3 regions of the Pseudarthrobacter sp. NBSH8 genome follow, and region 1 is predicted to be linked to each of the others. Evidence: predicted binding sites of a transcription regulator. Region 1 holds the regulator's gene; each other region holds the start of a gene.
What was found. The regulator HrcA, encoded in region 1, represses chaperone genes, less so after heat shock. The targets are predictions, from matches to a motif close to TTNGCACTCGNNNNNNNCGAGTGCNAA.

Region 1 (9,537 bases):
GTTCATCCACCAGGAGAATGGAGAGTTCAGCCTGCGGGTGGATAAACAACTGCTCGAAAACGTACCGGGACAGTGCCACGAGCTCGGCTTCGTCAACCTGGATGCCGGATTCGTTGTTAACCTCAATGCTCACGCGTTTTCCCCCCGCTTTTCCCGGCTCACCGAGTGTTTTACTTTGCTCCGCTGGACGTCATCCCAGAGACTGTAGGCACGCACGATGTCACCCACAAGACGGTGGCGGACCACGTCAGTGGAGTCCAGGACGGTGAAGTTCACGTCCTCGATTCCCTGCAGGATCTCCTCTACGATCCGCAGGCCCGACCGGGTGCCAAAGGGAAGGTCCACCTGGGTGACGTCGCCGGTGACCACCATTTTGGACCCGAAGCCCAAGCGCGTCAGAAACATCTTCATCTGTTCCGGTGTGGTGTTCTGCGCTTCGTCCAGAATGATGAAGGCGTCATTGAGCGTGCGCCCCCGCATGTAGGCCAGCGGCGCCACTTCGATGGTTCCCGCCGCCATCAGCCGCGGGATGGACTCAGGGTCCATCATGTCGTGCAGTGCGTCGTACAGCGGGCGCAGGTAGGGATCGATCTTGTCGCTCAGGGTGCCCGGCAGGAATCCCAGCCGTTCGCCGGCCTCGACTGCGGGCCTGGTCAGGATAATGCGGCTGACTTCCTTCTGCTGGAGGGCCTGAACAGCCTTGGCCATCGCGAGGTACGTCTTACCCGTGCCTGCAGGGCCAATCCCGAAAATCACTGTGTTCGCGTCAATTGCGTCCACGTAGTTCTTCTGGTTCAGGGTTTTGGGCCGGATGGTCTTCCCCCGGCTGGAGAGGATGTCATGAGTGAGGACATCCACAGGGTTCTGCAATGACTGGCTGCGGAGCAGCGCAACGAGCTGGTGCAGCACCGCGGGGCTGATGACGGTGCCGCGGGCCACGAGGCCGCGCACTTCATGCAGGAGCCGCATAATGCGCGGAACTTCGTTGGCAGGGCCGCTGATGGACAGCTCGTTTCCACGGACGTGGAAGTTCACCGACGGGAACTGCTCTTCGATGTAACGCAAGGCCTCGTCATGGCTGCCGAGCGATTGGACCATCTGGTCGGAGTTGTCAAAGAGAACCACCTCCGTCCGGACACCAGGAAGTGAATGGGGGAATTCTGCGGCGGCGCGGTCAGTATTGAGCCGGCGCTTTCCGTTCGCTGATTCAGTCATGGTGCTGGCCCGCGGGCCTGTGGTCTCCTCCAGTTCGAAACTTAAAGTGCCGCCGGCTGCTGTGTGGACGGGGCTGTTGCCGAGCACGCAGGAGCCAGCGGAGTCCTACCATCTTACGCCAGGAGGCACCTCCCGGCAGCGCCCGGCGGTCGCCGGGAAAGGTACCCGTCACCAGCGTGCTGCGGGACGGTTGCCGTCATTAGGTATCAACTTCATATCAGGCGCATATCGTTCCCGTTGCAGTTGCACCGGCAGCCGGGATCTGGTCCTTTTGGCAGAACCGGTTATGCCATGCTGGAAATCACAGCCGTCCGGGGACCGGCTCACGGGGCCAAGGCCTCACCATTTCACAGCCGGGAAAGGACAGGCCACGAGAGTGCCGCAAACAGCGACCCCCCTTACTGCCAGACGCGCCGAGCCGCGCTTCCGTCCGCAACGCCTCCTGGGTCTACTGCCAGCATTCCTCCTTCTCACCGGTTGCATCGCGGACCCCAACCCCGGGCCCAACCCGACGGCAAACTCCAGCCAGGCTGCCACCGGCTCACCCGGGGGCCCCTCCACCAGCGCGCCCTTGGAAACCACACAGTCTTCCAACAAGGCACCCGTCTACTGGATTGGCCGAAGCAACAACAACGTGTTCCTGTACCGGGAGTTCCGGGACGTGCCGGAGCAGGAGAATCCTGTGACACGTGCCCTCCGGGCCATGATGTCGGAGAAGCCGCTGGACCCGGATTTCTTCACGCCCTGGCAGAATCCGGAGAAACTTGCCTCGTCCATCTCCGGCAAGAACGTCATCACGGTCGACATCTCCGAAGATGCCTTTAACAGCAATCTCGACGCCGACATGGCTGGCCGCGCCATCCAGCAGCTGGTCTTTACCGCTACGGCGGCGGCTGCGAGTTCCGGCCTGATCGATTCCGGCCAGCAGATCCAGGTCAGGATCCTGGTGGATAGCCACACCGACTACGTTGCCTTCAACCACATCCAGCTTGGCGACCCAATGTCCCGGGCTGCCGGAATGGTGGCGCCTGTCTGGATCATCGATCCGCAGGAAGGGACGGACCTGGCAGGCGGAAGCGTCAAGATCACCGGCCGCAGCACGGTTCCTGGCGGCAAGCTCCGCTGGCAGATCCTGCGGGCCGAAGCGAACGGGAACAAGGCGCCCTACCTCACCGGGGAGACCACTGCAGCGGCCGAAGCGGCCCAGGCCGGAGTGTTCACGCTTGCGCTGAGCCTGTCCGCCGGGAACTATGAGCTCCGTGTTTCGCAGGTGGAGACAGCCGGCAGCAGCCAGGAGCTGAATGTGGATACGCGGAACTTCAAAATCCGGTAGCAGGCCGCGTCAGGACACTGGCGCTGTCCAGCGTCCCAGTACATCGCTCGCCAGGACAACAGCTGCCGGTCCGGCCGTGGATGACCTGAGGACGTGCTGGCCCAAGAGGGCCGTCACGGCCCCGGCGTCGCAAAGCCGGGTGACTTCGCGGGGACTGATTCCGCCTTCCGGGCCAACGATGAGCAGAATTTCCAGGGGTCCGGTGTCAGCCTGGGCGCCCTGCCATAATTCCAGGACGGACCGGAGCGGCCGAACCGCGTCTTCGTGCAGGATTACGGCCAGATCCGCTGCCGCCACTGCCGCCGCAAGGCCTGGCGTTTCGACGGCGGCGCGCACCTCGGGGATCCAGGCGCGGCGTGCCTGCTTGGCGGCGGCAGTGACCACGGACTGCCATTTTGCGTGGGCCTTGGCCGCGCGCTCACCCTTCCAGCGGACGATTGAGCGCTCGGCCTGCCAGGGAATTACGGCATCAATCCCGAGTTCGGTTGCCGTTTCCACGGCCAGTTCGTCGCGGTCCCCCTTGGCGAGGGCCTGCACCAGCACCAGCCGGATGTCGGGCCGGTCCTCCACGGCGACGGCGGAGCATTCCACGGTAAGCTCTGCCGGCGACGCCGAGACAACAGTTCCCGTCAGCCGTTTTCCGGCGCCGTCGGCAATGTCCACGGCCTCTCCAGGAGATAGCCGTTTCACGGTCACGGCGTGGCGTGCCTCCGGCCCTTGAAGGATAAATCGGGCACCTGGCACCAGCTCGTCGAGCGCCCCGGCACTGCTGAAGAAAACGGGATTGCTCACCGCTACAGGTTACCGAACCGGTCCCGCAGCTTGGCAAAGACGCCGCCGCTGGCTGCCAGTTTGCCTTCCGTGAACTGCTCGCCCCGAAGCTTCGCCAGCTGCCGCAGGAGGTCCTCCTGCGCCGCATCCAGCTTGGCTGGCGTCTCAACCTGCAGATGGACCATCAGATCCCCGCGGCCGTAACCGCGCAGGTGCGTCACGCCGAGTCCGCGGAGCGTGATGATCTCCCCTGACTGCGTGCCCGCCTTGACGTCGATCTCCTGCAGTCCGTCAAAGGTTTCCAGTGACAGCTCGGTGCCCAGGGCGGCGGCTGTCATCGGAATGTGAAGTGTCGCGTGCAGGTCGTCGCCGTCGCGGGCGTAGGTGGCGTCGTTGTTGACCCGCAGTTCCACATAGAGGTCCCCGGATGGTCCTCCGGCCGGGCCCGCTTCGCCTTGCCCGGAAAGCTGGATCCGCGTGCCCGTGGCAACACCGGCGGGCACCTTGATGGTGAGGGACCGCCGGCTGCGAATGCGGCCCTGTCCGCTGCATTCGTTGCAAGGGTCCTTGATGACCGTCCCGAAACCATCGCAGCTGCCGCACGGGGCCGCCGTCATGACCTGGCCCAGGATGGAGCGCACGGCACGCTGAACCTGGCCGCTGCCGCCGCAGATATCGCAGCGGACAGGGTGGCTGCCTTCGCGGCAGCATGACCCGTTGCAGGTGGGGCAGGTGACCGCGGTGTCCACTTCGAGTTTCCGGTTGACGCCGAACACGGCATCGCGCAGTTCGATTCGGACACTGATCAGTGCGTCCTGGCCGCGGCGGACCCGGGACGCGGGGCCGGAGGAGCCGCCCGCGCCGAAGAACGTGTCGAAGATATCCTGGAACGCGAAGCCCTGGCCGGAGTATCCGCCGCCGCCGAACCCGTTGTCGGTGCCGTTCTCGTTGCCGGTGGTGTCATAGATCCGTCGCTTCTGCGGGTCCGAAAGTACCTCGTAGGCGTGGGTCACGGCCTTGAAGCGGTCCGAAGCATCCTCCCCGGGGTTTACATCCGGGTGAAGAGTGCGGGCCAGCTTGCGGTAGGCCTTCTTGATCTCTTCCCCGGTGGCTTCCGGCGAGACTCCGAGGACGTCGTAGTGGCTGCTCAAAGTTCGTATCTCTTCCTTGTTGTACTGCCGGCAGGCGGGCTGCCGGCACTGCTCTTCGTGCCTGGACCGTAGTGCTGTTACGGACCCAGAATTCTTGAAAGGTAACGGGCTACTGCCCTGACGGCGGCCATGGTGGTGGGATAGTCCATCCGGGTGGGGCCCAGCACACCGATCTTGGCGGTGCTGTCTGGTCCGTAGCCCGTGGCCACCACGGAGGCTTCCGCGAGCCCGTCGTACGGGTTTTCACGCCCGATGCTGACTGCCACACCCCTCGGATCCTGCGCCATGTCGCTTAGGAGGCGCAACAGGACAACCTGCTCCTCGAGGGCTTCCAGGACCGGTCCGATACTGAGCGGAAAATCCACATTGGAGCGGGCGAGGTTCGCTGTTCCGGCCATGACCATGCGTTCCTCGCGGCTGTTGTGGGCGAGCGTTTCCAGCCCGTGGGCCAATGCCTGGGCCGCCGCACGCTGGCCCGGGCTGACGGACGAAACGACCCCCGGCAGCGACGGCGTCAGGCGGCTCAGCGAGATGCCCGCGAGGGACCCGAGGAAGTGTGCCCGCAACGACGCGACGGCGTCGTCGCCGAGGTTCTGGCCGACGTCGATTACGCGCTGTTCTACCTTGCCGGTGGTGGCGATGAGGACCACGAGGACCTGCCGCGGCGCAAGCAGGACGAATTCGATGTGGCGGATGGTGGCGCGGCTCAGATGCGGATACTGCACGACGGCGACCTGGTTGGTTAGCTGCGACAGCATCCTGACGGTCCTGTCCAGGACGTCGTCCAGATCGTCTGCGCCCTCCAGCAGCGCCTGGATCGCCCGCCGTTCCGCCTGGGAAAGCGGCTTTACCGCTGAAATCTGGTCCACAAACAGCCGGTAGCCTTTGTCTGTGGGGATCCGTCCGGCGCTGGTGTGCGGGGCAGTGATCAGGCCGTCGTCTTCCAAGGCCGCCATGTCGTTGCGGATAGTGGCGCTGGACACGCCGAGGTGGTGGCGTTCCACGAGCGCTTTGGAACCCACCGGCTCGCGGGAGTGCACATAGTCCTCCACGATGGCGCGCAGTACTTCGAGTTTGCGCGGCTCGCTCATACTCCACCTCCATCCGTGGTCACTGCGGGGTTAGCACTCGACATGCCTAAGTGCTAACAGTCTAATATGAGTCACCCCGTTGTTAGCATTGGTACCGCTCCGGGCGAAATTCCGGGCCAGGATCTAGCGGCAAGGCGGAATCAATCCATGCAATACCAGAACTGGGGTCCGCAGGAGATCACCGCGCCCGTCAGGAGCGAACTTCCTGAGGTTCCCGTGGAACGCGGCATGGTCCTTGAAGATGCCCAGTCCGGCTGGGTGGGAGCGGTGACCCGGGTGGAGAAGTCCGGCGGCATGCATGTCGTGGCCCTCGAAGACCGGCGAGGCAAGTCCCGGTCCTTCCGGCTCGGTTTCGGGTTCCTCCTGGAGGGGCAGCCCATCCGGCTCGTTCCCCCGGCGCCCAGGCAGGCCGCCCCCGTGGCGGCCGGCCGGACGGCGTCCGGCTCAGTCCGCGTGGCCGGCCAGCGTGCCCAGGTGGCCAAGGCGAGCAGAATCTGGGTGGAAGGCAAACACGACGCCGAACTGGTGGAGAAGGTCTGGGGTGACGATCTCCGCGTTGAGGGCATCGTCGTCGAACCTTTGCATGGCATTGATGACCTCACCGGGGCGGTGGCCGCGTTCGGTCCGGGTCCCGGCCGCCGGCTGGGGGTCCTGGTGGACCACCTGGTGCCGGACTCAAAGGAGTCTCGCATCGCTGCCGCCGTAATGGATTCCCCCGGCGCTGCCGGCAATGTCCTGATCGTCGGTCACCCTTACGTTGACGTGTGGCAGGCCATCCGGCCCGCTGTCCTGGGCATCGAACAGTGGCCTGTGGTGCCCCGCGGGCAGGACTGGAAGACGGGCATTCTGACAGCGTTCGGCTGGCCGCACTCCACCAAGGAAGATATTGGGCTTGGCTGGCAAAGGCTGCTGGGCGCTGTCCGCAGCTACGCGGATCTGGAGGCATCACTGCTCGGACGGGTGGAGGAAGTCATCGACTTCCTGACAGTGCATTAACGCCGGATCCGGCTCGGGGCGGCGGCATTTGGTGGCTGAACCAGTATTCTTGGTACTGCGGAGGCTGCAGTTGCTTTCAGTCCGGCATTCTCCAACCCAGCACCATTGCACTTTCGAAGGAAGAAAACCGTGGCACAAAACGCACGCGAGCACCGGGACGACCACGGCGGCCAGGGCCGTTCAGAGTACCAGGGCGTTCCGGCAAATGCGCTGCCGCTGACGGCCAGCGAAGACCGCCAGTGGGCCACGCTGGCGCATTTCGGCGGGATTCTCGGCTGTGTTCCGTCCCTGCTGATCTACCTGATTTTCCGTGAGCGCGGGCCGTTTACCGCCCAGGAATCCAAGGAAGCACTCAACTTCAGCCTGCCGCCCACCATTGCTGCGCTGGTGGCCAACGTCCTGGTGTTTATTCCGGTGGTGGGAAACATTTTCGCTGTCATCGCCACCCTGATCTGGATTGCCCTGACCTGCTTCTCGGTGGCCGCAGGTATCCATGTCAACAAGGGCCAGCCGCACCGTTACCAGTACAACCTGCGCTGGATCAAGTAGTCCCCACCCGCTAAGCGGCGTCCCGAGGGCCCCGACGCGAGCTTGCGAGAGTTGGGAAGGGACCGCCGCGCTAACCTCGCAGGCTCGGCCAGGGAACCCTGCGGGCGTGGGCCCACCACCGTTAGTCCGGCAGGATCCTGCGGACCACGGCATCGGCCAGCAGGCGCCCCTTCAGGGTCAAAACCAGCGTGCCGTGGAAGGCTGCCGGCGGCTCCACCAGGCCGTCCGCAATGAGCCCGGCCACGGCGTGCTGACCGTGTTCGCCCAGCGTTGACGTTGCCAGCCCCGACACGAGCCGGGCCTCAAGCATCACGCGCTCCACGTCGCGGGTTTCGGCGTCGAGCGTTTCCCGCCCGGCGGCCGGTGACAGGCCCTGGGCGAGCCGTCCGGCGTAGGCCGTAGGGTGCTTGACGTTCCACCACCGGACTCCGCCGACGTGTGAGTGCGCACCTGGTCCGATGCCCCACCAGTCGTCCCCCCGCCAGTACGCCAGATTATGCCGGCATGCCTGCTCCGGCGTCCGGGACCAGTTGCTAACCTCGTACCAGCTGAGGCCCGCCGCGCCGATCAGTTGGTCGGCGAGTTCGTACTTGTCGGCGTGGTCGTCGTCGTCGATCCCCGGGACTTCACCACGGCGGATCTGGGCGGCCAGCTTGGTGCCGTCCTCCACGATCAGCGCGTAGGCACTGATGTGGTCAGGCTGGTAGGACAGGGCCGTCTCCAGGGAGAACCGCCAGTCCGCCAGGGACTCCCCCGGCGTCCCGTAGATAAGATCCAGGCTCACGGCCAGTCCGGCGTCCCGCGCCCACTGGACCACCTGCGGCACGCGACTGGGCGTGTGCGTGCGGTCCAAGACCTTTAGGACATGGGGAACCGCGGACTGCATGCCAAAGGAAACCCGGGTGAACCCGGAGTCGGCCAGCACCTGCAGTGATGCAGGGGTGACCGAGTCCGGGTTTGCTTCGGTGGTCACTTCGGCGCCGGGTTCCAAGCCCCAGTTCCCGACGGCGGCTGTCAGGATTCGGGCGAGGTCTTCCGCAGGGAGCAGCGTGGGGGTGCCGCCGCCAAAGAAGACTGTACTCAGCGGCCGGTCCGGAACACCCGAGTCCCGCAGGGCGGTGGCGGCAAAGTCAACTTCGGACACGGCCGTGCTGGCGTAGGCGTCCTGCGACGCGCCGCCGCCCAGCTCGGTGGCCGTGTACGTGTTGAAGTCGCAGTATCCGCAGCGCACCGCGCAGAACGGAATGTGCACGTACAGTCCGAAGGCCCGGTCCGCAGCACCGTCCACTGCCTGGGCGGGCAGCAGACCGTCCGACGGAGCCGGGTCGCCGAGCGGAAGAGTGCTAGGCATTACAGGGGCCTCCGGTGTTGCCGGCCACTTTCATCACTACTTCTTGGCCTTGTCCTTGGACTCGTCAGTGGTCAACGCAGCGATGAAGGCTTCCTGGGGAACCTCAACACGGCCCACCATCTTCATCCGCTTTTTGCCTTCCTTCTGCTTCTCCAGCAGCTTGCGCTTACGGGAAATGTCGCCGCCGTAGCACTTGGCCAGAACGTCCTTGCGGATGGCGCGGATGCTTTCCCGGGCGATGATCCTGGAGCCGATGGCAGCCTGGATGGGCACTTCGAACTGCTGGCGGGGAATAAGCTCGCGCAGTTTGCCGGTCATCATCACACCGTAGGCATAAGCCTTCTCGCGGTGCGTGATGGCGGAGAAGGCATCCACCTGTTCACCCTGGAGCATGATGTCCACCTTGACCAGGTCGGCCACCTGCTCGCCGTCGGCCTTCCAGTCGAGCGAGCCGTAGCCCCGGGTCTTGGATTTGAGGATGTCAAAGAAATCGAACACGATCTCAGCAAGCGGCAACCGGTACCGGATTTCGACCCTGTCCTCGGACAGGTAGTCCATGCCGCCGATAACACCGCGGCGGCTCTGGCAAAGTTCCATGATGGCGCCCACGAACTCATTCGGAGCAAGGATGGTGGCAGCCACCATCGGCTCGCGGACCTCGGCGATCTTGCCGGAGGGGTATTCGCTGGGGTTGGTCACGTGGACCACCTTCTTGTCCTCCAGCGTTACCTCGTACTCCACGTTGGGGGCAGTGGAGATCAGGTCCAGATTGTATTCGCGTTCGAGCCGCTCCCTGGTGATTTCCAGGTGGAGCAGGCCGAGGAAGCCCACCCGGAAGCCGAATCCCAGCGCGGCGGACGTTTCCGGCTCATAGACCAGTGCCGCGTCGTTCAGCATCAGTTTCTCCAGCGCATCGCGGAGCACCGGATAGTCCGTGCCGTCCAGCGGATACAGGCCTGAGAAGACCATCGGCTTGGCATCGGCGTAGCCTGGAAGAGAGGCAGTGGCAGGCTTGGCCAGGTTGGTGACGGTGTCGCCCACCTTGGACAGGCGGACGTCCTTCACACCGGTGATGAGGTA
Region 2 (10,588 bases), 780 kb from region 1:
TATTACCGCGACGGCGTTGACGCCCTGATCATGCGGCTGCAACTGGTCCCCGAAGGCACAGCCCCCGCACCAGCCGACCCGGCAGCGGCCCCGGACCCCACAACAGAAGCAGGCAAAGCATGAACCGCTCGCAGCCCCTGGTGCTGGGCATCGAATCCTCCTGCGACGAAACCGGTGTGGGCATCGTCCGCGGCACCACGCTGCTCACCAACACGGTGTCCTCCTCGATGGACGAGCACGTCCGCTTCGGCGGCGTGATCCCCGAGATCGCCTCCCGCGCACACCTTGATGCCTTTGTGCCCACTCTGCGGCAGGCCCTGGCCGACGCCGACGTGCCGCTGGAGGACGTGGACGCCATTGCCGTCACCTCCGGCCCCGGGCTGGCAGGCGCCCTGATGGTGGGGGTCTGCGCCGCGAAGGCTTTGGCCGTGGCCACCGGCAAGCCGCTGTATGCCATCAACCACCTGGTGGCGCATGTCGGCGTCGGGCTGCTGGACGTAAACCCCGACGGCGGTGCTGCTGCGGGTGCTGCGGTTGGGCTCGGCCACGCCGGCCGTCTCCCGGAGAACCTGGGTGCCCTGCTGGTCTCCGGCGGGCACACCGAGATCCTGAAGATCGACAGCATCACCAGCGACGTCCAGCTCCTCGGCTGCACCATCGACGACGCCGCCGGCGAAGCCTACGACAAGGTGGCCCGCATCCTGGGCCTCGGCTACCCGGGCGGCCCGGCCATCGACAAGCTCGCCCGCACCGGCAACCCCAAAGCCATCCGTTTCCCGCGCGGCCTCAGCCAGCCCAAGTACATGGGCACCGCCGAGGAGCCGGGAAAGCACCGCTACGACTGGTCCTTCAGCGGCCTGAAGACGGCAGTGGCGCGGTGCGTCGAGCAGTTCGAGGCCCGCGGCGAAGAGGTGCCGGTGGCCGACGTCGCCGCAGCCTTCCAGGAAGCGGTGGTGGACGTCATCACGTCCAAGGCCGTCCTGGCCTGCCGCGAGCATGGCATCAAAGACGTTCTCTTAGGCGGGGGAGTGGCCGCCAACTCCAGGCTGCGGGAACTCACCGGTCAGCGCTGTGCGTCCGCCGGAATCAAGCTCCATGTGCCGCCGCTGGAGCTGTGCACGGACAACGGCGCCATGGTGGCGGCCCTCGGTGCCCAGCTGGTGATGGCCGGGATCGGGCCCAGCGGCATCCGCTTCGCCCCCGACTCCTCGATGCCGGTCACCGCGGTGTCACTCCCCGCCTGACCGCCCCGCCTGACCGCCCAGCTGACTGCCCCGCTGATAGAGCAACGGGTGGGGATTACCCCGTGGGCCCGTTCCGCATCTGCTTGACCAGGTCCAGCACCACGGCCTGCAGGTCGCCGCCGTGCTCGGCAGCGACCCGGCGCTGCCGCTGGTACCCTGCGCCGCGGCGGATGATCTTTTCGACGTCTGCCAGTTCGTCGGGGCAGCCGAGCTTCGCGGCCACTGGCTCAAGCCGGTTCAGGGTCTCCAGGAGGTGGTCGGTGACCAGCCGTTCGTTGCCGGCGGCGTCGAGGATGATGATGGCCTCCATGCCGTAGCGGGCGGCACGCCACTTGTTCTCCTGGACGTGCCACGGCGGCATGGTGGGGATGGTGCCGCCGTTGTCCAGGGTGGTGGAGAATTCATCCACCAGGCACTGGGTGAGGGCGGCAATCGCGCCCACTTCCTCCAGGGTGGCCAGGCCGTCGCAGATGCGCATTTCGATGGTGCCGAGGTTGGGAACCGGCCGGATGTCCCAGCGGATCTCGGACAGGGTGTCAATAACGCCGGTGGTGAACATGTCCTGGACGTAGGACTCGTATTCGCCCCAGGACGGGAACTGGAAGGGCAGGCCCGCGGTCGGCAGCTGCTGGAACATCAGGGCGCGGTGCGACGCGTAGCCGGTGTCCTCGCCGCCCCAGAACGGGCTCGACGCCGAGAGCGCCTGGAAGTGCGGGAAGTAGTTGACCAGGCCATCCAGGACGGGGAGTGCCTTTTCGCGCCGGTCCAGGCCCACGTGGACGTGCACACCATAGATGACCATTTGCCGGCCCCACCACTGCGTACGGTCGATCAGCTTGGCGTACCGGGCTTTGTCCGTCACGGGCTGCAGCTGCGGCGGGCTGAACGGGTGGCTGCCGGCGCAGAAAGCCTCCACGCCCATGGGGTCGGTGATTTCGCGCACCGCGGCCAGGGACCGGTTGAGGTCCTCCTTGGCTTCGGCGGCAGTTTCGCAGATGCCGGTGACCAGCTCAACGGTGTTGAGCAGGAGTTCTTGCTTGATGTGCGGGTGCTCGTCGTCTTCGTTGAGTTCGGGGTGCTTGGCAACCACGCCGCTGAGCACTTCGTTGGCGACCGATGCCAGTTCACCGGTCTGGCCGTCCACCAGCGCCAGCTCCCATTCCACACCAAGAGTTGATTGCTTCGATGAAGCGAAATCAATCTTCATGCGTTCCCCTAACTGTTCGGATATCACTGGGCACGCGCCGCGTTCAAGTCTAGTCCAGGGGTAGCATCGTCTTGATGGCCTTGTTCATATGGAGCCGTGAGTGTATTCACAAATCCACCCTCTTTTTCGCGGCCGCCGCCGTGGCCGCTACGACGGCCTGCACGGCGGTTCCCACCACCACCCCGGCGACCTCCAGCCCCGCGCCGGCGTCGACCCCGGGATCAGAGCGTCCGACGACGGCACCTCCGTCCGCTTCCCCTTCACCTGACACCGGGCTGCTGCCGCTGGGCTGGGGCCCTGAACAGCGGGACCAGGATGCCGCCGCTGCCGCCGTGGCGGCGATGTCGGTGGAGCAGAAAGCCGGTCAGGTGCTGATTCCGCTGTATGCCGGTACCGACGCCGAAGCCCAGGCCGCGACCATTGAACGCCTCCATCTGGCCGGGTCCATCATCATGGGCGACAACGTCCCGCTCGACGCCCGCGGCCAGGCGGATCCGGTCGCCATGGCGACGGTCAACGCCCGGCTGGCCCAGGCCGCAAAAGCCGACGGCAGGCCCTGGCCCGGGCTCATCGGCGTCGACCAGGAAGGCGGGATCGTAGCGCGGCTCGGTGCGCCCCTGACCGAATGGCCAACAGCCTTGAGCTACGGAGCCGCCGCAAATGTGCCGCTCGCCAAGGATGCAGGCCGCGGCCTGGCCGCGGAGGTCGGGTCGCTGGGCTTCACCGTGGCCTTCGCGCCCGTTGCTGACGTGACCATCGGCCCCGCAGATCCAACCATCGGTGCCCGGTCAATGTCCGGCAACCCGGACGCAGCGGGAGCGCTGGCAGTGGGGTTCTCACAGGGCATGCAGGAGGCAGGCGTCCTGCCGGCCCTCAAACACTTCCCGGGCCACGGCTCCGTGACGGTTGACTCGCACCAGGAACTTCCGGTGCAGCCCGCGGGCATTGCGGAGCTCGAGGCCCGGGACTGGAAGCCGTTCCGGGCAGCCATCGTCGCCGGTGTGCCGATGGTTATGACCGGGCACATCGCCGTACCGGCCCTGGAACCGGGCGTCCCGGCGTCGTTGTCCGGCCCCGCCTACGCTGCCTTGCGCGGCATGGGTTTCAAGGGTGTGGCCGTAACCGATGCCCTCAATATGGGGGCAGTCCAAAAGCAATACCCTGGCGGCTCCGCAGCAACGGCGGCGCTGGCTGCCGGCGCGGACCTGCTGCTGATGCCGACGGATGTGGGGCAGGCCCACACGGCCATCGTGAGCGCCGTGGCGGCCCGAACACTGCCCGCGGCGCGCCTGGACGAAGCAGCCATCCGGGTGGCCACCATGATGATTTGGCGCGGCCGCGTCACCTCGCCGCCCGCCGGCTCGGCCCCCGCCAGCGCAGCGCCCGGCAGCGGCGGCGATATCTCGGCGCGGGTCTCCGCGGGCGCCGTCACAGTTCTGTCCGGACACTGCGGCGCGCCAATAGTCCAGGGAAGCATCCGGATCGCGGGCGGATCACCGCAAGACAGGGCACGGTTTGAGGCTGCCGCGGCGAAGGCCGGGCTCGGCACCGGGGCGGGCCCACTGGTCAGCCTCATCGGTTACGCCGGCCGTCCGGTCGGGGGCGATATCGCTGTCGCACTGGATGCGCCGTGGCCGCTGCAGGATTCCAGCGCTCCGGTGAAAATTGCGCTCTACGGCCGGACACCGGGTGCCTTTGACGCCCTCGTTGCCGTGCTGGCAGGCAAGGCGACTGCACCGGGAAAGCTGCCCGCCGCCGTCGGAAGCTATCCGGCCGGGACAGGCTGCCCGTAACTTGGCCCGCATCACATCGCCGAATCGGTCAACGGCGGTTTAATGGACAGGTGCCCATTCTAAATAAAGACATGACCTTGTGTATTTCGCTGTCGGCCCGGCCCAGCAATAATGGGACGCGGTTCCACAACCACCTGTACGACCAGCTGGATCTGAACTGGATCTACAAGGCCTTCGCCCCCACCGACCTGGCCCAGGCGATCGCCGGCGTCAGGGGCCTGGGCATCCGCGGCTGCGCGGTGTCCATGCCGTACAAGGAGGACGTCATGGCCCTCGTGGATGAGCTGGATCCCTCCGCCAAAGCCATAAATTCGGTCAACACCATCGTGAACACGGACGGACGTCTGTTGGCCTACAACACCGACTACACCGCCATCGAACAGCTCCTCGCCGGCAACGCCGTCCCTGCGGATTACTCGGTGCTGGTCCAGGGCGCCGGCGGCATGGCCAAGGCCACCGTCGCGGCCCTGCGCGACGCCGGCTTCACGGACGTCACGGTCATCGCCCGGAACGAAGACACCGGCCGGGCGCTCGCTGAGCAGTACGGGTTCCAGTGGCGGGCAACGCTCGACGGCGGCACCGCGGACCTGATCATCAACGTCACTCCCATTGGTATGGCGGGCGGTCCGGAGGTGGACTCCCTGTCCTTCCCGGAAGATGCCATCGCGGCAGCCAAAGTGGTGTTCGACGTTGTGGCGCTACCGGCCGAGACGCCGCTGATCAAGGCCGCCCGGGCCGCCGGGAAACAGGTGATCACGGGCGCCGAGGTGGCCACCATCCAGGCGCTCGAGCAGTTTGTGCTCTATACCGGCCTGCGGCCCACCGACGAGCAGGTCCGGGCCGCCGAAGACTTTATGCGCGCCCAGTAGGGCCCGGTCTCGGGAGCGTTCGCTGCCTCAGGCCGGTTCCACCGAGATGGCCACCCGATCCTCCCCAATACGGGTCAGGACCAGGGTGGCTGTTTTTTGTCCGGCCTTCTTGCCGGCACCTTTGTTGCCGGCGAACAGCTGCTTGCGCAGTTCCTCCGGGGTTACCGACGTGCCGCGCTTTTTGATGTCCAGCACCGTGATGCCGTTCTCCTTCACCCAGGCCTTGAGCGCCTTGACGTTGTACGGCATCACCTCCAGGACCTTGTACGCCCGGGCGAAGGGCGTGTCCACCAGTTCCGGAGCGCAGATGTAGGCGATGTGCTCGTCCAGCAGGTGCCCGCCCAATTGAAGCGCGACGTCGGCCACCAGGCCGGCGCGGATCACCGCACCATCGGGCTCATACAGGTAGCCCTCCGCCGGACCCACCGGCGCCGCGGGACCGCCGTCGAAGTCGTCAGCGCTGGTCAGCTCGGCGGCACCCTGCGGGCCAAGCAGCAGCGCGGCCCGGCGGATTCCGGGCCGGCGCACGGAGTTGAACCACAGGGCCACCTCGGTGACGTCGCCGCCCACCGATATCCACTGCGCCTCGCAGCCAGCGGGAACAGACTCGTGCGGCATGCCGGGGCCCATTTTGACGCCAACCGCGCGCCCGGTGGCCGCGAGTGATTCCACAAATGACAGGGGCGGTGAGAACGCCTCAGGATCCCAGATCCGCTTGGTACCCGAAGTGGAGGTGACGCGGCGTGCGGGATCCAGCCAGACGCCGTCGACCCCGTCCAAAGGTACGGTGGTGGCGTCCGAATGCACCACCGTGGCGTTGGGGAAGGGGATCAGGTTGACCGTGGCGCAGGCGGCGGTGGTTTCGTCCATTTCCACGGCCGTGACCGTGATATCCATTGAGGCCAGGGCCAGGGAATCCGCGGCAAGGCCACACCCAAGGTCGGCCACATGGCGGACGCCGGCCTGCGCAAAGCGCTCGGCATGCCTTGCCGCGACCGTAAGACGCGTGGCCTGTTCCAGCCCGGCCTGCGTGAAGAGCATGCTCCGGGCGAACTCGCCGAACTTCAGCTCGGCCTTGGTGCGGAGCCGGGACTGGGTGAGGACGGCGGAGACCAATGCAGGGGAGTGGCCGGCCTTGCGGAGGGCCGCGTTGAGCTCGAACGCCTTGTCCTCCCGGTACGGGCCCAGGGACGCCAGGAGCTCCCAGCCTTCGCTCGTGAGCAGTGGGGCGATCTGGTCCTGCGGTGCTTGAGCCATGGGTTCAAGCCTAGTGGAGGTGGCCCGGTGGCCAGATCCCGCTAGGGTTGAAGGCATGGAAGACAGTGCAGGCACCCAGCCGTCCGGACTACCCCAAACCAGTAAACCGGACCTGGTGAAGTTCGCCCGCCCCGCGCTGATTGCAGGATCCGCAGTGGCCGTTGTCTGCGTTGCGCTGCTCGTGATCATCTTCTTCCTGGACACGTTCAACGCCACTGTCTACTCAGTGGGCGGCAATAACATCCAGGACGCCACGGACGAAGCAGGGGAGATTCGCGGGCTCTACGCCGGGGCACGCGTAGGCGGCATCATCCTGCTGGTGGTCTCACTGCTGGCTGCCGTGGGCGGCGCCGTGGTGCTGTATCTGCGGCGGGGCACAGCCGATGAAGGGGACGACGGCGACGAGGACGTCGATCTCGAGGACCTCACCGGCCGGTAACAGGCTGTTCGCCGGAGACATAATTCTGGCACTCGCCTTGACCGAGTGCTAACCAAAACATAGAGTCATCATTAGCACTCTCCCTAGGAGGGTGCTAACACATGACGAGCTGCCAGCCAGGCTGCTGCCGGCACCGCGACGACGGTTAGCCAGCCACGGCGAAACAGCTCAACTGTCCACAAATTTCGCTGACGTAGAAGGAGAGGTCCGAGTGTCGGTCTCTATTAAGCCTCTTGAGGATCGTATTGTTGTCCGCCCGCTCGAAGCCGAGCAGACCACGGCTTCCGGCCTGGTTATCCCGGACTCCGCACAGGAGAAGCCGCAGGAGGGTGAAGTTGTTGCAGTAGGCCCCGGCCGCTTCGAAGACGGCAACCGCGTCCCTGTCGACGTAGCCGTTGGCGACGTTGTTATCTACTCCAAGTACGGTGGAACCGAAGTCAAGACCGGTGGCAACGAGTACCTCGTGCTGTCCGCCCGCGACGTTCTGGCGATCGTCGTAAAGTAACTCTTTGGATCCCCGTGCCGCTGATCATGCATTCCGCTGGTCAGCTGTGCGGGGTTCTGTCTTGAAAGGACAAAACCATGGCAAAGCAGCTTGCGTTTAACGACGCTGCCCGCCGGTCGCTTGAAGCCGGCATCGATAAGCTCGCCAACACTGTCAAGGTGACGCTCGGCCCCCGCGGCCGCAACGTTGTCCTCGACAAAAAGTGGGGGGCACCCACCATCACCAACGACGGCGTCACCATCGCGCGCGAAATTGAGCTTGATGACCCGTACGAAAACCTTGGCGCGCAGCTGGCTAAGGAAGTCGCCACGAAGACCAACGATGTCGCCGGCGACGGCACCACCACGGCCACCGTGCTCGCCCAGGCCCTGGTCAAGGAAGGCCTGCGCAACGTTGCGGCGGGCGCCGCCCCTGGCCAGATCAAGCGTGGCATCGAAGTTTCCGTAGAAGCCGTTGCAGCCCGCCTGCTCGAGAACGCACGCCCGGTTGAAGGCACCCAGGTTGCCAGCGTGGCAGCCATCTCGGCCCAGAGCGACGAAATCGGCGAGCTCCTCGCCGAGGCATTTGGCAAGGTCGGCAAGGATGGTGTGATCACCATCGAGGAGTCCTCCACCACGCAGACCGAGCTGGTCCTCACCGAAGGCATGCAGTTCGACAAGGGCTACCTGTCCCCGTACTTCGTGACCGACTCCGAACGCCAGGAAGCCGTCCTCGAGGACGCCCTTATCCTGATCAACCAGGGCAAGATCTCCTCAGTGCAGGACTTCCTGCCGCTGCTGGAGAAGGCGCTGGCGAGCTCCAAGCCGCTCTTCATCATTGCGGAAGACGTTGAGGGCGAGGCCCTGTCCACGCTGATCGTCAACCGCATCCGCGGCACCCTGAACGTTGTTGCCGTCAAGGCTCCGGGCTTCGGCGACCGCCGCAAGGCCATGCTGCAGGACATTGCCACCCTCACCGGTGCGCAGGTCATCTCCGCGGAACTGGGCCTCAGCCTGGATTCGGTTGGCCTTGAGGTGCTGGGTACCGCCCGCCGCATCACGGTCACCAAGGACAACACCACCATCGTTGACGGCGCCGGTTCCGCAGAAGACGTCGCAGCCCGGGTTTCCCAGCTGCGCGCCGAGCTGACCCGCACCGACTCCGACTGGGACAAGGAAAAGCTCCAGGAACGCCTGGCCAAGCTGGCCGGCGGCATCGGCGTCATCAAGGTCGGCGCAGCCACCGAAGTTGAGCTGAAGGAAAAGAAGCACCGCATCGAAGATGCAGTGTCCTCCACCCGCGCCGCCCTCGAAGAGGGCATCGTGGCCGGTGGCGGTTCCGCTCTGATCCACGCACTGAAGGCCCTCGACGAGGATCCTGCAGTCAAGGCCCTCGAAGGCGACGCCGCCGCTGCTGTGGGCATCGTCCGCCGCGCGCTGGTGCAGCCGCTTCGCTGGATCGCCCAGAACGCCGGTTTCGACGGCTACGTTGTCACCGCCAAGGTTGCCGAACTCGAAACCAACAATGGCTTCAATGCCAAGACGGGTGAGTACGAGGACCTGATCGCCGCCGGTGTCATCGACCCGGTCAAGGTCACCCGTGCAGCCCTGCGCAACGCGGCATCCATCGCTGCGCTGGTTCTCACCACCGAGACCCTCGTAGTGGAGAAGCCCGCAAACGAAGACGAGCACGCAGGCCACAGCCACTAGTTCCCGCGTCTCCTCATAAAGAACCGGTCCAGCCTCGGCTGGGCCGGTTTTTGTGCTCACAGCTCACCTGCGGCCCGCTTTGCCGCCCTATGCGCCCGGCATGTCCGTGCGTTTCATGGCAGCGAATGGAGGAGGACGCCGCTGCCGAACGTGGCAGACTGATGCCATGTTGCTCGATGAGCTCGTGAAAACCTCGGATACCGTCGCGTCCACCCGCTCCCGGCTCGCGAAGGTCGACGCACTGGCCGATCTCCTGCGCAGGCTCGAGCCAGTGGACATCGCGACGGCCGTCGGCTTGCTTATCGCCCAGCCTCGGCAAGGCCGCGTCGGCATCGGCTGGCGCGGCATGACGGCAGCCATGGGAGAGCCGGCCGCTGAGCCGAGCCTGACGGTGTCCGACCTCGACGCTGCGCTGGACCGGCTGCTTGCCACCTCAGGCGCTGGATCAGCCGCGGAGCGCGCCGCGACCCTCCGGATGGTCACTGCGGCGGCAACAGAGCGTGAACAGGCCTTCATCGCCGGCGTGCTGCTCGGTGAACTGCGAACGGGTGCGCTTGAGGGTGTGCTGACGGATGCTGTTGCCCGCGCCGCCGATCGGCCCGTCGACGCCGTACGCCGCGCCGCGATGCTCTCCGGCAATCTCGGCGAAACCGCCCTGCTGGCCATCACGGGTACGGCGGCCGAGCTTGACGACGTGGGCCTCGTCGTCGGCCGTCCCGTGCAGCCCATGCTCGCCGGAACGGCGGCCAGTGCCAGCGCGGCGCTTGAGGTAACAGGGGAAGCATCCGTGGAATACAAGCTCGACGGGGCGCGCATCCAGGTGCATCGCGCCGGCGACCATGTGCGCATTTACACGCGCACCCTGGCCGAGGTGACCCACAGGCTGCCCGAGGTGGTGGAGGTGGTGCGCGGACTGCCGGTACGTGATGTGATCCTCGACGGCGAGACCCTCGCCCTCGACGAGGACGGCGGCCCCCGACCGTTCCAGGAGACCATGTCGCGGTTCGGGGCGGATGCGGTGCGCGCTACAGTGCTGCATCCGTGGTTCTTCGACGTGCTGCACATTGACGGGCGCGACCTGCTTGAGGAGCCGCTGTCGACGCGCATCGGCGTGCTCGAGCACATCGCCCCCGGGTACCGGATCCCGGGGGAGATCACGGCGGATGCGGCCGTTGCTGAGAGGGTCTCGCGCGATGCGCTGGCCGCGGGCCATGAGGGCGTGGTGGTGAAGGCGGTCGGATCGGCCTACGCGGCCGGCCGGCGTGGCTCCAACTGGATCAAAGTGAAACCGGTGCTCACCTACGACCTGGTGGTGCTCGCCTGCGAATGGGGATCGGGACGCCGCACCGGGCTGCTTTCGAACCTGCACCTGGGAGCCCTCGACCCGACCGGCGAGTTCGGCGAACCCGGCGGCTACGTAATGGTGGGCAAGACCTTCAAAGGACTCACCGACGCGCTGCTGCGCTGGCAGACCGAGAGGTTCCAGGAGCTTGAGGTGCGGCGAACGGCGGGCACCGTCTGGGTTGAGCCCATCACGGTGGTTGAGATCGCGATCGACGGCGTGCAGCAATCCTCGCGGTATCCGG
Region 3 (10,588 bases), 760 kb from region 1:
TGCTGGTTGTTGACTACGGTGCCCAGTACGCGCAGCTGATTGCCCGCCGCGTCCGGGAAGCGAATGTGTATTCGGAAGTGGTTCCGCATACCTTCACCACCGAGCAGCTCCTGGCCAAGGACCCCGCCGCCATCATCCTTTCCGGTGGTCCCTCCAGCGTTTACGCGGACGGGGCACCCGCCGTCGGCGCCGACCTGTTTGAGGCCGGCATTCCGGTCTTCGGCATCTGCTACGGCTTCCAGGCCATGGCCAATGCCCTGGGCGGGAAGGTCGACAAGACCGGCCTGCGCGAGTACGGCTCCACCGAAACCACCATCCTCGGTGAGGGCCGCTCCGTCCTCGAAGGGATGCCGCAGCACCAGAACACCTGGATGAGCCACGGCGACTCTGTGCACGAGGCCCCCGAAGGCTTCGAAGTGCTGGCGACGACGGCCGGCGCTGAAGTGGCTGCCTTCGCCAACGAAGAGAAGGCCCTCTACGGCGTGCAGTGGCACCCCGAGGTCAAGCACTCGGCCTATGGCCAGCAGGTGCTGGAAAACTTCCTGTTCAAGGGCGCAAAGCTGGAGCCCAACTGGACCACGGGGAACATCCTCGAGGAGCAGGTGGACCGGATCCGTAAGCAGATCGGCGACGCCCGGGTTATCTGCGGGCTCTCCGGCGGCGTTGACTCTGCCGTTGCGGCGGCGCTCGTTCAGCGGGCCGTTGGCGACCAGCTGACCTGTGTGTTCGTTGACCACGGCCTGTTGCGCGAAGGCGAAGCCGAACAGGTTGAACGCGACTTCGTTGCCGCCACCGGCGTCAAGCTGTACGTAGCCAACGAGCAGGAGCGTTTCCTGTCGGCCCTGGCCGGCGTCAGCGATCCGGAAACCAAGCGTAAGATCATCGGCCGCGAGTTCATCCGCGCGTTCGAAGAGGCCGAGCTGGCCATCATCGCCGAGGCCGCGGCCCACGGCGAGAAGATCAAGTTCCTGGTCCAGGGCACGCTGTACCCGGACGTCGTCGAATCCGGCGGCGGCGAAGGTGCCGCGAACATCAAGAGCCACCACAACGTCGGTGGCCTTCCCGAGGACCTGCAGTTCGAACTGGTTGAACCCCTCCGCGCACTGTTCAAGGACGAGGTCCGCGCCGTGGGCGCCCAGCTGGGCCTGCCACAGGAAATCGTCGGGCGCCAGCCGTTCCCCGGCCCCGGACTGGGAATCCGCATCGTCGGCGACATCACCCAGGAGCGCCTGGACCTGCTCCGCAAGGCAGACGCCATCGCGCGTGCCGAGCTGACCGCAGCCGGGCTGGACAACGAGGTGTGGCAGATGCCGGTAGTCCTCCTGGCCGACGTCCGCAGTGTCGGCGTCATGGGTGACGGCCGCACGTACGGCCACCCGATTGTGCTCCGTCCCGTTTCGTCCGAGGACGCCATGACGGCGGACTGGTCCCGCCTGCCGTACGATCTCCTGGCCCGGATTTCGAACCGGATCACCAACGAGGTGGAAGGCGTCAACCGGGTGGTGCTGGACGTAACCAGCAAGCCGCCGGGAACCATCGAGTGGGAATAGCAGTGTGAGTGGCCGGTCTCCGTCAGCGGAGGCCGGCCATTATTATCATCCGTTGGAATCCACCGCAATTTGGCCTGATTCAGTGTTGCGGTCTCTCATCCCGGCTTCTTTGCGGCTACGCTCGAAAGTATGCCGGTATGGTCCAGGGCGTCACGTGCAAACGCAGAAAAGAAGGCAGTAGTGTCAGTTGGTCAAGGCCACCCGGAGGGTTCTGAGGAGCTTGGAAAATGGCTGTCCGGGCTTAAACCCGTCACCGGGGCAGACACCATGCTGCGTTTCACCAAGACCCCCGAAGGTTCCATTGACCTGACCCATGCGCACCCTTCCGGTCTGGCCCAGCTTATGGCCGGCCGCCGCACACGGTTGTCCACACTCATCCGCGACCACCAACAGTACGTCGTCGCGGCCCGGGCATCGCGGAACATCCGCTCCAAAATCTTCGAACTCGGAAATGACCGGGGCATTGATGCCGGTTACCTATCCGCAGGCACCGTTGTGTGGACCTCCGCCGTTGGCGGCAAACCCCAGCGCATTTCCGCGCCGGTGATGCTAACGGCAATTTCGCTTACGGTCCGGCCGGGTGAGGACGACTACGAACTGCAGCTCACCGAGCAGGCCAACATCAACCCGGCCCTGGTCCGGCACCTGAAAACCGTCCATGGCATCGTTTTTGACGTTAACGCCGTGACCCGCCTCGCTTACAGCACCGCGCGCTTCGATCCCCAGCCTGTCCTGGACAGGCTCGCAACGCTCATCCGGCCCATCCACGGCGCCGAAGCCCAGCACAATCTGCTGGTGTCCACTTTCGCGGACCTCTCCGGCAACCTGGACGATCCCTGGATCCATGAGGGCAACCCGCTGGTCGCCGCCCTGGCCAAGGCAGCCGGCGGTGAGGTCATTGACGTACCTGCGCCGGACCCCTCCCGCTTCCCGAGTGTGGACGCGCGCCACCCGGACGACGAACTGCTCCTCCTCGACGCCGATCCGGCCCAGCAATACGTTATAGATGCCGCCCGTGCAGGCGACTCCCTGGTGGTCAGCAGCCCGCCGGGCACAGGACAGACCCAGACGGCCATCAACACCATCGGTGCCCTGGTGGATGCGGGCAAGTCTGTCCTGGTGGTGGGTGACCGCCGGGCCAGCCTGAACGAAGTATCGGCACAACTGGAATCGCTTGGACTTGAATCCATCCTGTTCCAGCTCTCCGGCACAGCCACCCCCCAGCAGCTCAAGGCCCAGCTGGTGCGGGCCATCGTGCGGAACGAAAAATCACTTGAGCCGCAGCTGGGGAACCTCCACCGGACCCTAACCGAGCACCGGCACGCACTGATGGACCACGTGGCGTCCCTCCATAACGTGCGCCAGCGCTGGGGCTGCTCGCCGTATCAGGCCATGCAGTCACTGGCCGAGCTGACGTCCATCCATCCGGCTCCCGCCACCACGGTCCGTCTCAAGCGCAGTGTGCTGGACAGCATCCGCGACCGCAATGAGCTCGCCGGCCGGCTCCGCCGCGCCGCCGAGCTTGGCAGCTTCAGCCGCGCGTCCACCACAAGCCCGTGGCACGGCGCCCGGCTGCTCACCCGCAAGGAGACCGAGGAAGCCCAGGAGCTCGCCCGGTCAGTGGCGAAGAACCTGCCTATTCTGCGTGACCGGATGAACAGCGTGGCCGAACATGCCGAAATCCGGCTTGGCTTGTCCTTCTCGGAGTGGGGGGAGCAGCTCGAACTCCTCATGGCTGTCCGCGAAAGCCTAGATAAGTTCACACCGGACATCTTCGACAGGCCGGTCAACGATCTCATTTCCGCCACGGCGTCCTCCGCCTGGCGCCGGGAGCGGAACGTCGATATGGCCTCCATGCAGCGTTCCCGCCTGCGCCGGGTCGCGAAAGAGTACGTCCGCCCGGGCGTCCACATCAGCGATCTCCACAGCTCGCTGGTGCTGGTGCAGGACCAGCGTGCCCTCTGGTCAGGGTACGCCACCTCGCAGCGCCACCCGGCCGTCCCCGCGGGCCTTGCCGAAATGAATGTGATGTACCGGTCGCTGGACCGGGAGCTGACCCAGCTGGGCGAGGCCCTCCGGCACACCCAGGCCGGTGGCTCGCTGGCAACGGCCCGCTATGAGGAACTCATGGAGCGGCTGGAGCGGCTCGTGGCCGACACCCACACGCTCAAAACGCTTCCCGAGCGCACGCTGCTCGTGGAAAACATGCGCGAGCACGGCCTGGGGGAGCTCCTGGCCGATCTTGCGGACCGGGAGGTTCCCGCAGGGTCCGTCGCAGCAGAGCTTGAACTGGCCTGGTGGCAGTCCGCGCTGGAAGCGATGATCAGCGGCGACGATTACCTCGCCATGTCTGACGGGGACGCGCTCCGGCAGCTTGAGGCCGAATACCGGCTCGCGGACAACGCCCATATTGCCAGCGGCGCGGCGCGCCTGCGCTGGGACCTGTCCGAACGGTGGGGGACCGCGCTTGCGGAACACCCGCGTCAGGCGCAGCTGCTCAAGAGCCTGCTCAAGGACGGTAGGGTTACCCTCGCGGCGCTGACCGCCCAGGCCGCCGAGCTGGTTCCCATGCTGGTGCCGGTCTGGTCGGTCAGCCCGTACCTCATGACCGGGCTCTTGCCGGCCGAACAGCACTTCGACGCCGTGGTCATCCTGGACGCCGAAGCGACGTCGCTGCAGGCCGTCCTGCCTGCCATCGCCCGAGCCGGGCAGGTCATTGCCTTCGGTGATGCCAAGATTGCCAGCCCCCGGACTTTCACTGTTGGTGTTGAGCGGCTGGCCCCCGGTGAAGCGGCCCATCATCGCGTCGAAAGCGCGTATTCGGCGCTGTCTGCGGTCCTGCCTGTCTGGCGGTTGAATTTTGTCTACCGCGCGGTTGACGAGGACCTGGTCCTGCAGCTGAGCAAGAACTCCTACGACGGGGCCCTCCGCAGGCTCCCGGAGGGGCAATCGGCCACGGGACTGGACAGGGCGCTCCTGGTCGAGTATCTGCCCGACGGCACGGGGCTGCCCAGCGCCGACCACGAAGGCGTGGAATCCGTGGTGGCCGAGGTTAACCGCGTGGTCCAGCTGGTCTTTGAGCACGCCCGGACGCGGCCGCGCACGTCGCTGGCAGTGGTCACCGCCAGCCTGCGCCACGCTGCCCGGATCGGTGAGTCAATCCGTCTTCAGCTCCCGAACCACCCGGGGCTGGCCAGCTTCTTCAGCGCAGGATCCGAGTCCTTCCGGGTGGTTGACCTTGAGCGTGCGCAGGGCCTGGTCCGTGACCACGTGATCTTCTCACCCGGTTTCGGCCGCACTCCGCATGGCCGGGCGCTGCACAACTTCGGACCCCTGTCGGCTGAGGGCGGGCGGGAAAAGTTCGCTTTGGCCATGACGCGTGCCCGCCGATCGCTCCACGTACTGACGTGTTTCCAGCCCGAAGACCTGGACCACACGCGGCTGTCCTACGGGGCGGTGGACTTCTACGAGCTCCTCAATCGTGAAATTGCCGGAAAGACCGATCTCGGTACCCCGGCCTCGCGTGCGGCTGCCAGCGAGCAGGCGCTTGGGGCCGATCCCCTCGTGGCCGATCTTGGCGACCGGCTGCGTGCCCGCGGCGCCCGAGTCTGGCACCAGTACGACGGCGTGATTGACGTGGTGGCCGCAGCAGACCCGCTCAGCACCATGGGCCAGGACGACGCCGAGATTCCGCGACCGGTGGCCATCGAATCGGATGGCACGGAGCAGTACCGCACCATGAGTGTCCGCGAGCGGAGCCGGCTCCGCCCTCAGCTGCTGGAACGGATGGGCTGGCGGTACATGCCGCTATGGACCATCGAAGTCTTTACGGACCCGTCCGCCTGCGCGGACCGGATCGCGGGTTACCTGGGCCTTGAGAATGTTCTGCCGCCCGGACGAGGCACAGCCTCGGGCGGATTCTTTGACGAGGACATGGACGCGCTCGCGCTGGGAAGTATTGAAAACGACAGGAACGAAGACCAGGCCGGACGCCTGGCCAGTGAGGAGGCGGTTGTTGTGACGCCACGGAATACCGATCAGGCGGAGACACGCGGTAACGGCCAGCCAGATGAGGCAGGAAACGGGACGGCCGCTGCGCCGGAACGCCAGGTGCCAGGGGCAGCAGGCATCTTGCCCAACAAGGCTGCGGAGGATGACCCGAAGCGCTGGGGCGATGGCCCCGACAACGATCACGATGCTTGGCTGAAGGAAAACAAGCCGCCGCACTGGGGCTGACCTGCAAGCTGCAACGGCTTCACCCCGCCCCGCCTTCGGGTCCCACCAGAACGAAAAACAGTTTGCCCTGGGTGGAGGCCCCGGCCAGCCGCGCAGCCTGCTCCGGGGCTGCCGCCACGACAATCAGCCCGTCGGTTTCGCCGGTGCCCAACCACTGACCCGTCTTGCCGCCCTGTCCTGACGTCCACAGGACGGGAACGGACGTTGCCAGCACTTCTGAGGGGGACTGCTGATCGTAGCCGTTCGCCCGGGTTAGTACCACATTGACCAGTTGCCCGGGCGATACCAGCTGGATGGAGGAAGGATCGGCCATCCTCAACGGCACGGCTGCGGAGCCTGGAGGCGTTCCGGTCAGCAGGCCGGGTCCCAGCAGCAGGGAGTCGGTCACAAGCTGGCCCTTCCGCAAAGGGGCTGCCAGTTGTTTTCCCGCGGCTTCACCGGTGTGGGATATGGCCCCGGCGGTCAGCATCCCCGGCGGGATCTTCGTTGCCGTCATGTCCGTGGCCGACAAGGCCGTGCCTGCGGGGAGATCCCGCGCCGCAGCCAACACCGGAACAGTATCGGTGGGCGGGGGAGTGAGCTGATGGACCGTGATCCCCGCAGCAAGGCAAAGCAGGAGCGCTATCGCAAGGCGCCGGTTCCGGCCCAGCCAGGACAATAGCCTGTGGCCACGCACGCCGCGGGGGCGTGCTGACGGGAGCGGACGGCGGACCTGGCGTCCCGACGGGGCGGATCCGCGGCTGGGACGAAAGAGAGTAGCGGGCATGCGAACCACGCTACGTACCGGCAACGGAGTCCGACAGAAGCGAAGGTGCCTATGTGGACAACCGAGCCGCCGGCGTCGTACGTCTTGTTAGACCGGAGGTCAGCTGGCGGCAGCGGCCGTGGCAGGTGCCGGCGCGGCCGCGGCAGGGGCAGGGGCAGGGGCAGGGGCAGCCGAAACGGTGCTTCCCTTGGCATCCCGGGAGTCAGTCCGGTAGAAACCGGAGCCCTTGAAGACCACGCCCACGCTGTTGAACTTCTTGCGCAAGGCGCCCTGGCACTCCGGGCATGACGTCAGGGTGCTGTCGGTAAACGACTGGAAAACGTCGAAGGCGTGGCCGCAATCCTTGCAGGCGTAAGCATAAGTGGGCACTGGTGATCCTCCTCGGGGGCAAACGAGAGGTCCTGTGCCGCGCTGAACGCAAACCGTCCATTAGCAGTCGCAGGGCCTGAGTGCCAATTCTATCACCCCCGGAAAGTAGCCCTCCGTCAGGCTGGGTCCGGTAGCCGGATCAAACCTGACGGCGTCAGGGCAGCCGGCACCCTCCGGTCAAAGTCTTCGGCGGGAATGCTTCCGGCCGGAAGCAGTTCGGCATCGAAGACGACGGCCGCAAACGGGATCTCAAGTCCGTCCCGGCCAAGGGAGCCCAGCAGGACGTCGTAGTAGCCGCCGCCCTGGCCTATGCGGTTGCCGTCCCTGTCCACGGCTGTGGCGGGGATGAAGAGTGCGGCAACAGACGTCATGACGCCGAGGCCAAGGCGAGGTCCGGCCGGTTCCAGCACCGGCGCATAACGGCTGCGGACAAACTCGACGCCGGGGGTCCACTGCGTCCAGCTCAGCCGGCGTCCGGGCTCACAGACAGGGAGCAGGACTGCGTGGCCATGCCGATGGAGTTCGATGATCAGGGGCAGTGTGGGCGGTTCGGGTTCTACGCCCAGGTATGCGCAAAAGGTCGACGGCGTCCCGCCGGTCAACTGTTCGGCCCACGCGGCGCCGTGGGCGGCCAGGGCGGCACCGGCGGCGTCGCGGTGAGTGGGATCCGTCGCGGCACGGCGCGCACGATGGCGTGCGCGGATGTCCGCCTTGGCTGCGCTGCTGCCTTCGGACATGCCGCTCCTTCGTTGGCGTTTACTGTGGCCGTTGCAGTCGCTGCGGTCCATTGGCCCGGGAGCCACCAATAATTACTGAATGATCAGCCCCTCCGTTAGATTAGTCCAGTGACTACCACTCAGCAGACAGTACGCAAGGCCGTTATTCCCGCTGCCGGACTCGGCACCAGGTTCCTGCCGGCCACCAAAGCCATGCCCAAGGAAATGCTCCCGGTGGTGGACAAGCCGGCCATCCAGTACGTGGTTGAAGAAGCTGTCAGCGTTGGCCTGAACGACATCCTGATGATCACGGGACGCAACAAGCGTGCCCTGGAGGACCACTTCGACAGGGTTCCTTCGCTGGAGGACACCTTGGAAGCCAAAGGCGACCTCGCCAAACTTGAGTCCATCCAGGCAGCAAGCAACCTCGGTGACATCCACTACGTCCGGCAGGGTGACCCCAACGGCCTGGGCCACGCAGTGTTGCGTGCAAAGCAGCACGTTGGCAACGAACCCTTTGCTGTGCTCCTCGGCGATGACCTGATCGATGCCCGGGACGAACTTCTCAGCACCATGATCGATGTCCAGTCCAAGACCGGCGGATCCGTGGTGGCCCTCATCGAGGTGGAGCCCTCCCAGATCAGTGCCTACGGTTGTGCCGACGTGCAGGGGATCGACGGTGAAGGCTACGTCAGGATCAACAAGCTCGTCGAAAAGCCCAGCGTGGAGGAGGCGCCCTCCAACCTGGCCGTCATTGGCCGCTACGTCCTCCACCCGGCAGTTTTTGACGTGCTCGAGCGCACCGGCCCGGGCCGGGGCGGGGAAATCCAGCTGACGGACGCCCTGCAGGAACTGGCGGCCGGCGAAGGCGAGGGCTATGGAGTTTACGGCGTGGTCTTCCGAGGCCGCCGTTACGACACCGGTGACAAGCTCAGCTACCTCAAGGCCTGCGTCCAGCTCGCCATCGACAGCGACGACCTCGGCCCCGGCCTTCGGGAGTGGCTGCCGGGCTTCGCGGCCGGCCTCACTAAATAGCTGCCGTGCGCCCCGGAGCCATCTGGCCCGTGACACTCGAATGCGGCGACCTGATCCTGCGCCCCATCCGGTACCGGGACAAGAGGGAATGGACCCAGGTCCGGGGGCGCAACAGCGAGTGGCTGGCGCCCTGGGAAGCATCCAACCCGGCGTCTGGCGGTGCGCTGCCTGACTACCGGCAGATGGTGCGGTCCTTGAAAATCCAGGCCGCCCAAGGGACGGCCTTGCCCTTCCTGATCGCCGAGCGCACACCCAGGTTGGCCGCCCCGGTCATTGTTGGCCAGCTGACCGTGTCCTCGATTGTGTGGGGTTCCGCCATGATGGCCACACTGGGTTACTGGGTTGACCAGGCCCGCGCCGGTCATGGCATCGCACCTACCGCCGTGGCCATGGCCACGGACCATTGCTTCCAGGCCCTCGGCCTGCACCGGATGGAGATCAACATCCGGCCCGAGAACGGCCCCAGCCTGCGCGTGGTTGAGAAACTGGGATTCCGCGACGAAGGCTATCGTCCACGCTTCCTTCACATCAACGGCGAGTGGGCGGACCACCGGACTTTCGCGCTGACCGCTGAAGAGGTCCCGGAGGGGCTGCTCGCGCGGTGGCTCGCGTCCCGGTCCTGACCCCCGGCAGCTGAACCCGCCAGACGTACTTCCAAAGTCATAAATCCAATCAATTGCCACGTTGCCCGCGACACACCGTGGCTAATGCGGGGGCGGCTGCCGTAATACTCATACGGTTTTGATTGTGGACTTCCCCCTAAGCAGCTCAGTGATCCTTGTGGTTGCCGTTGTGCTCTGGATCGTGTGGGTTGCGCCCTACGTTCTGCGGAACCGCCGGCACCAGGCCCAGGCCGCTGGCGACTTCCTGGCAGAAGTACCAGCCATTGAATCATCGGAACCGAGAGCCGGGACGGTACTGAACATCACCGCCCAGCAGGAGAAAGCCATGGAGATCAGGAAGAGCCCCGAGACCGCAACGGAAACGTCCGGCAGTTCGACGACGGGCGGCGCGTTCCGGATCCGCTATGGCAGGACAGCGATCGCCCTCGTCGGGGTCCTGTCGCTGCTGACCGCGTTTGTTTCGGGTGTTCTTCTGCCGTTCGGAATCGGCAGCGCGCTGCTGCCGGTGGCCGGCCTGGCCGCCACCGTCGCAGCTGTGGCGGTGCTCCGGTCCCTGGCTGTCCGGGACCGCAAAGCGAAGGTCAACGCCGCTTTTCGCTCAGCGATGAGTGCCCCCGTGCGGCGTTCAGGATCTGACGCCACGGATACCGTGGCCCGTCCCGCCGCCCGGCCGGAAAGCCGGCTCTTTGACGCCGAGGCCCACCAGCCCAAGCCGGAGCCCAAGCCCCTGACCGCGATGGAACTCCGGGAAGCGGCACTGGCTGTAGCCGTTGCCGCCGGAGATACCAGCGCTGCCCTATCGCTGAAGCCGGCTGACACCACCTGGGAACCGGTAGACGTGCCGAAACCGGTGTACGTTGAAGCGGCCAAGGCAGAGCGCCCGGCTCCCCAGCCGCTTGATCTTCCTGAGGCACCCAAAGCCGTCGGTAAGCCGTCCCTGAAACAGGGCGTACCCGCTGCCGCGCCCGCCGCGCCTGCCGCGAAGCCCCTCACCAAGGCGCAGAGCGCCCTGAGCAACCTCGACGACGTCCTGCAGCGCCGCCGCGCCTGATAGCTTGCCAGAGCAGCCCACGCCGTTTGCCCGCCCGTGTGCGGAGTGTCAATTCGCAATGCGGGACGAAAATTTGTAGCCTAAGGTCACCGGTACCGCCCGTTCACCAGGGAAGGCGGACTGTTCCGGGGCTATAGCTCAGTTGGTAGAGCGCTTCGTTCGCATCGAAGAGGTCAGGAGTTCGAATCTCCTTAGCTCCACATTGAAGGCCCTCTGACCTGCGGAAACGTTGGGTTGGAGGG

Region 2: a site for HrcA is predicted at 6,835-6,861, ahead of groES (co-chaperone GroES). Genes of this name have one in related genera too.
Region 3: a site for HrcA is predicted at 6,982-7,008, ahead of FYJ92_RS13440 (FmdB family zinc ribbon protein). Genes of this name have one in related genera too.

Annotation. Positions count from the first base shown of each region.
Region 1 is NZ_CP043178.1:2,169,649-2,179,185, forward strand. Features, by position in the region: gene ybeY (rRNA maturation RNase YbeY) at 1-133, opposite strand, end outside; gene FYJ92_RS10010 (PhoH family protein) at 130-1,215, opposite strand; gene FYJ92_RS10015 (GerMN domain-containing protein) at 1,592-2,548, shown strand; gene FYJ92_RS10020 (16S rRNA (uracil(1498)-N(3))-methyltransferase) at 2,558-3,340, opposite strand; gene dnaJ (molecular chaperone DnaJ) at 3,343-4,470, opposite strand; gene hrcA (heat-inducible transcriptional repressor HrcA) at 4,548-5,561, opposite strand; gene FYJ92_RS10035 (DUF3097 domain-containing protein) at 5,709-6,557, shown strand; gene FYJ92_RS10040 (DUF4870 domain-containing protein) at 6,687-7,106, shown strand; gene hemW (radical SAM family heme chaperone HemW) at 7,228-8,457, opposite strand; gene lepA (translation elongation factor 4) at 8,494-9,537, opposite strand, start outside.
Region 2 is NZ_CP043178.1:2,950,086-2,960,673, reverse strand. Features, by position in the region: gene rimI (ribosomal protein S18-alanine N-acetyltransferase) at 1-123, shown strand, start outside; gene tsaD (tRNA (adenosine(37)-N6)-threonylcarbamoyltransferase complex transferase subunit TsaD) at 120-1,244, shown strand; gene FYJ92_RS13535 (glutamate--cysteine ligase) at 1,300-2,451, opposite strand; gene FYJ92_RS13530 (glycoside hydrolase family 3 N-terminal domain-containing protein) at 2,793-4,244, shown strand; gene FYJ92_RS13525 (shikimate 5-dehydrogenase) at 4,316-5,113, shown strand; gene FYJ92_RS13520 (class I SAM-dependent methyltransferase) at 5,141-6,370, opposite strand; gene FYJ92_RS13515 (hypothetical protein) at 6,426-6,809, shown strand; gene groES (co-chaperone GroES) at 7,021-7,314, shown strand; gene groL (chaperonin GroEL) at 7,392-9,002, shown strand; gene FYJ92_RS13500 (ATP-dependent DNA ligase) at 9,169-10,588, shown strand, end outside.
Region 3 is NZ_CP043178.1:2,928,398-2,938,985, reverse strand. Features, by position in the region: gene guaA (glutamine-hydrolyzing GMP synthase) at 1-1,550, shown strand, start outside; gene FYJ92_RS13450 (AAA family ATPase) at 1,680-5,786, shown strand; gene cpaB (Flp pilus assembly protein CpaB) at 5,806-6,552, opposite strand; gene FYJ92_RS13440 (FmdB family zinc ribbon protein) at 6,652-6,921, opposite strand; gene FYJ92_RS13435 (5-formyltetrahydrofolate cyclo-ligase) at 7,038-7,658, opposite strand; gene galU (UTP--glucose-1-phosphate uridylyltransferase GalU) at 7,767-8,672, shown strand; gene FYJ92_RS13425 (GNAT family N-acetyltransferase) at 8,678-9,295, shown strand; gene FYJ92_RS13420 (hypothetical protein) at 9,444-10,346, shown strand; tRNA gene FYJ92_RS13415 (tRNA-Ala) at 10,474-10,546, shown strand.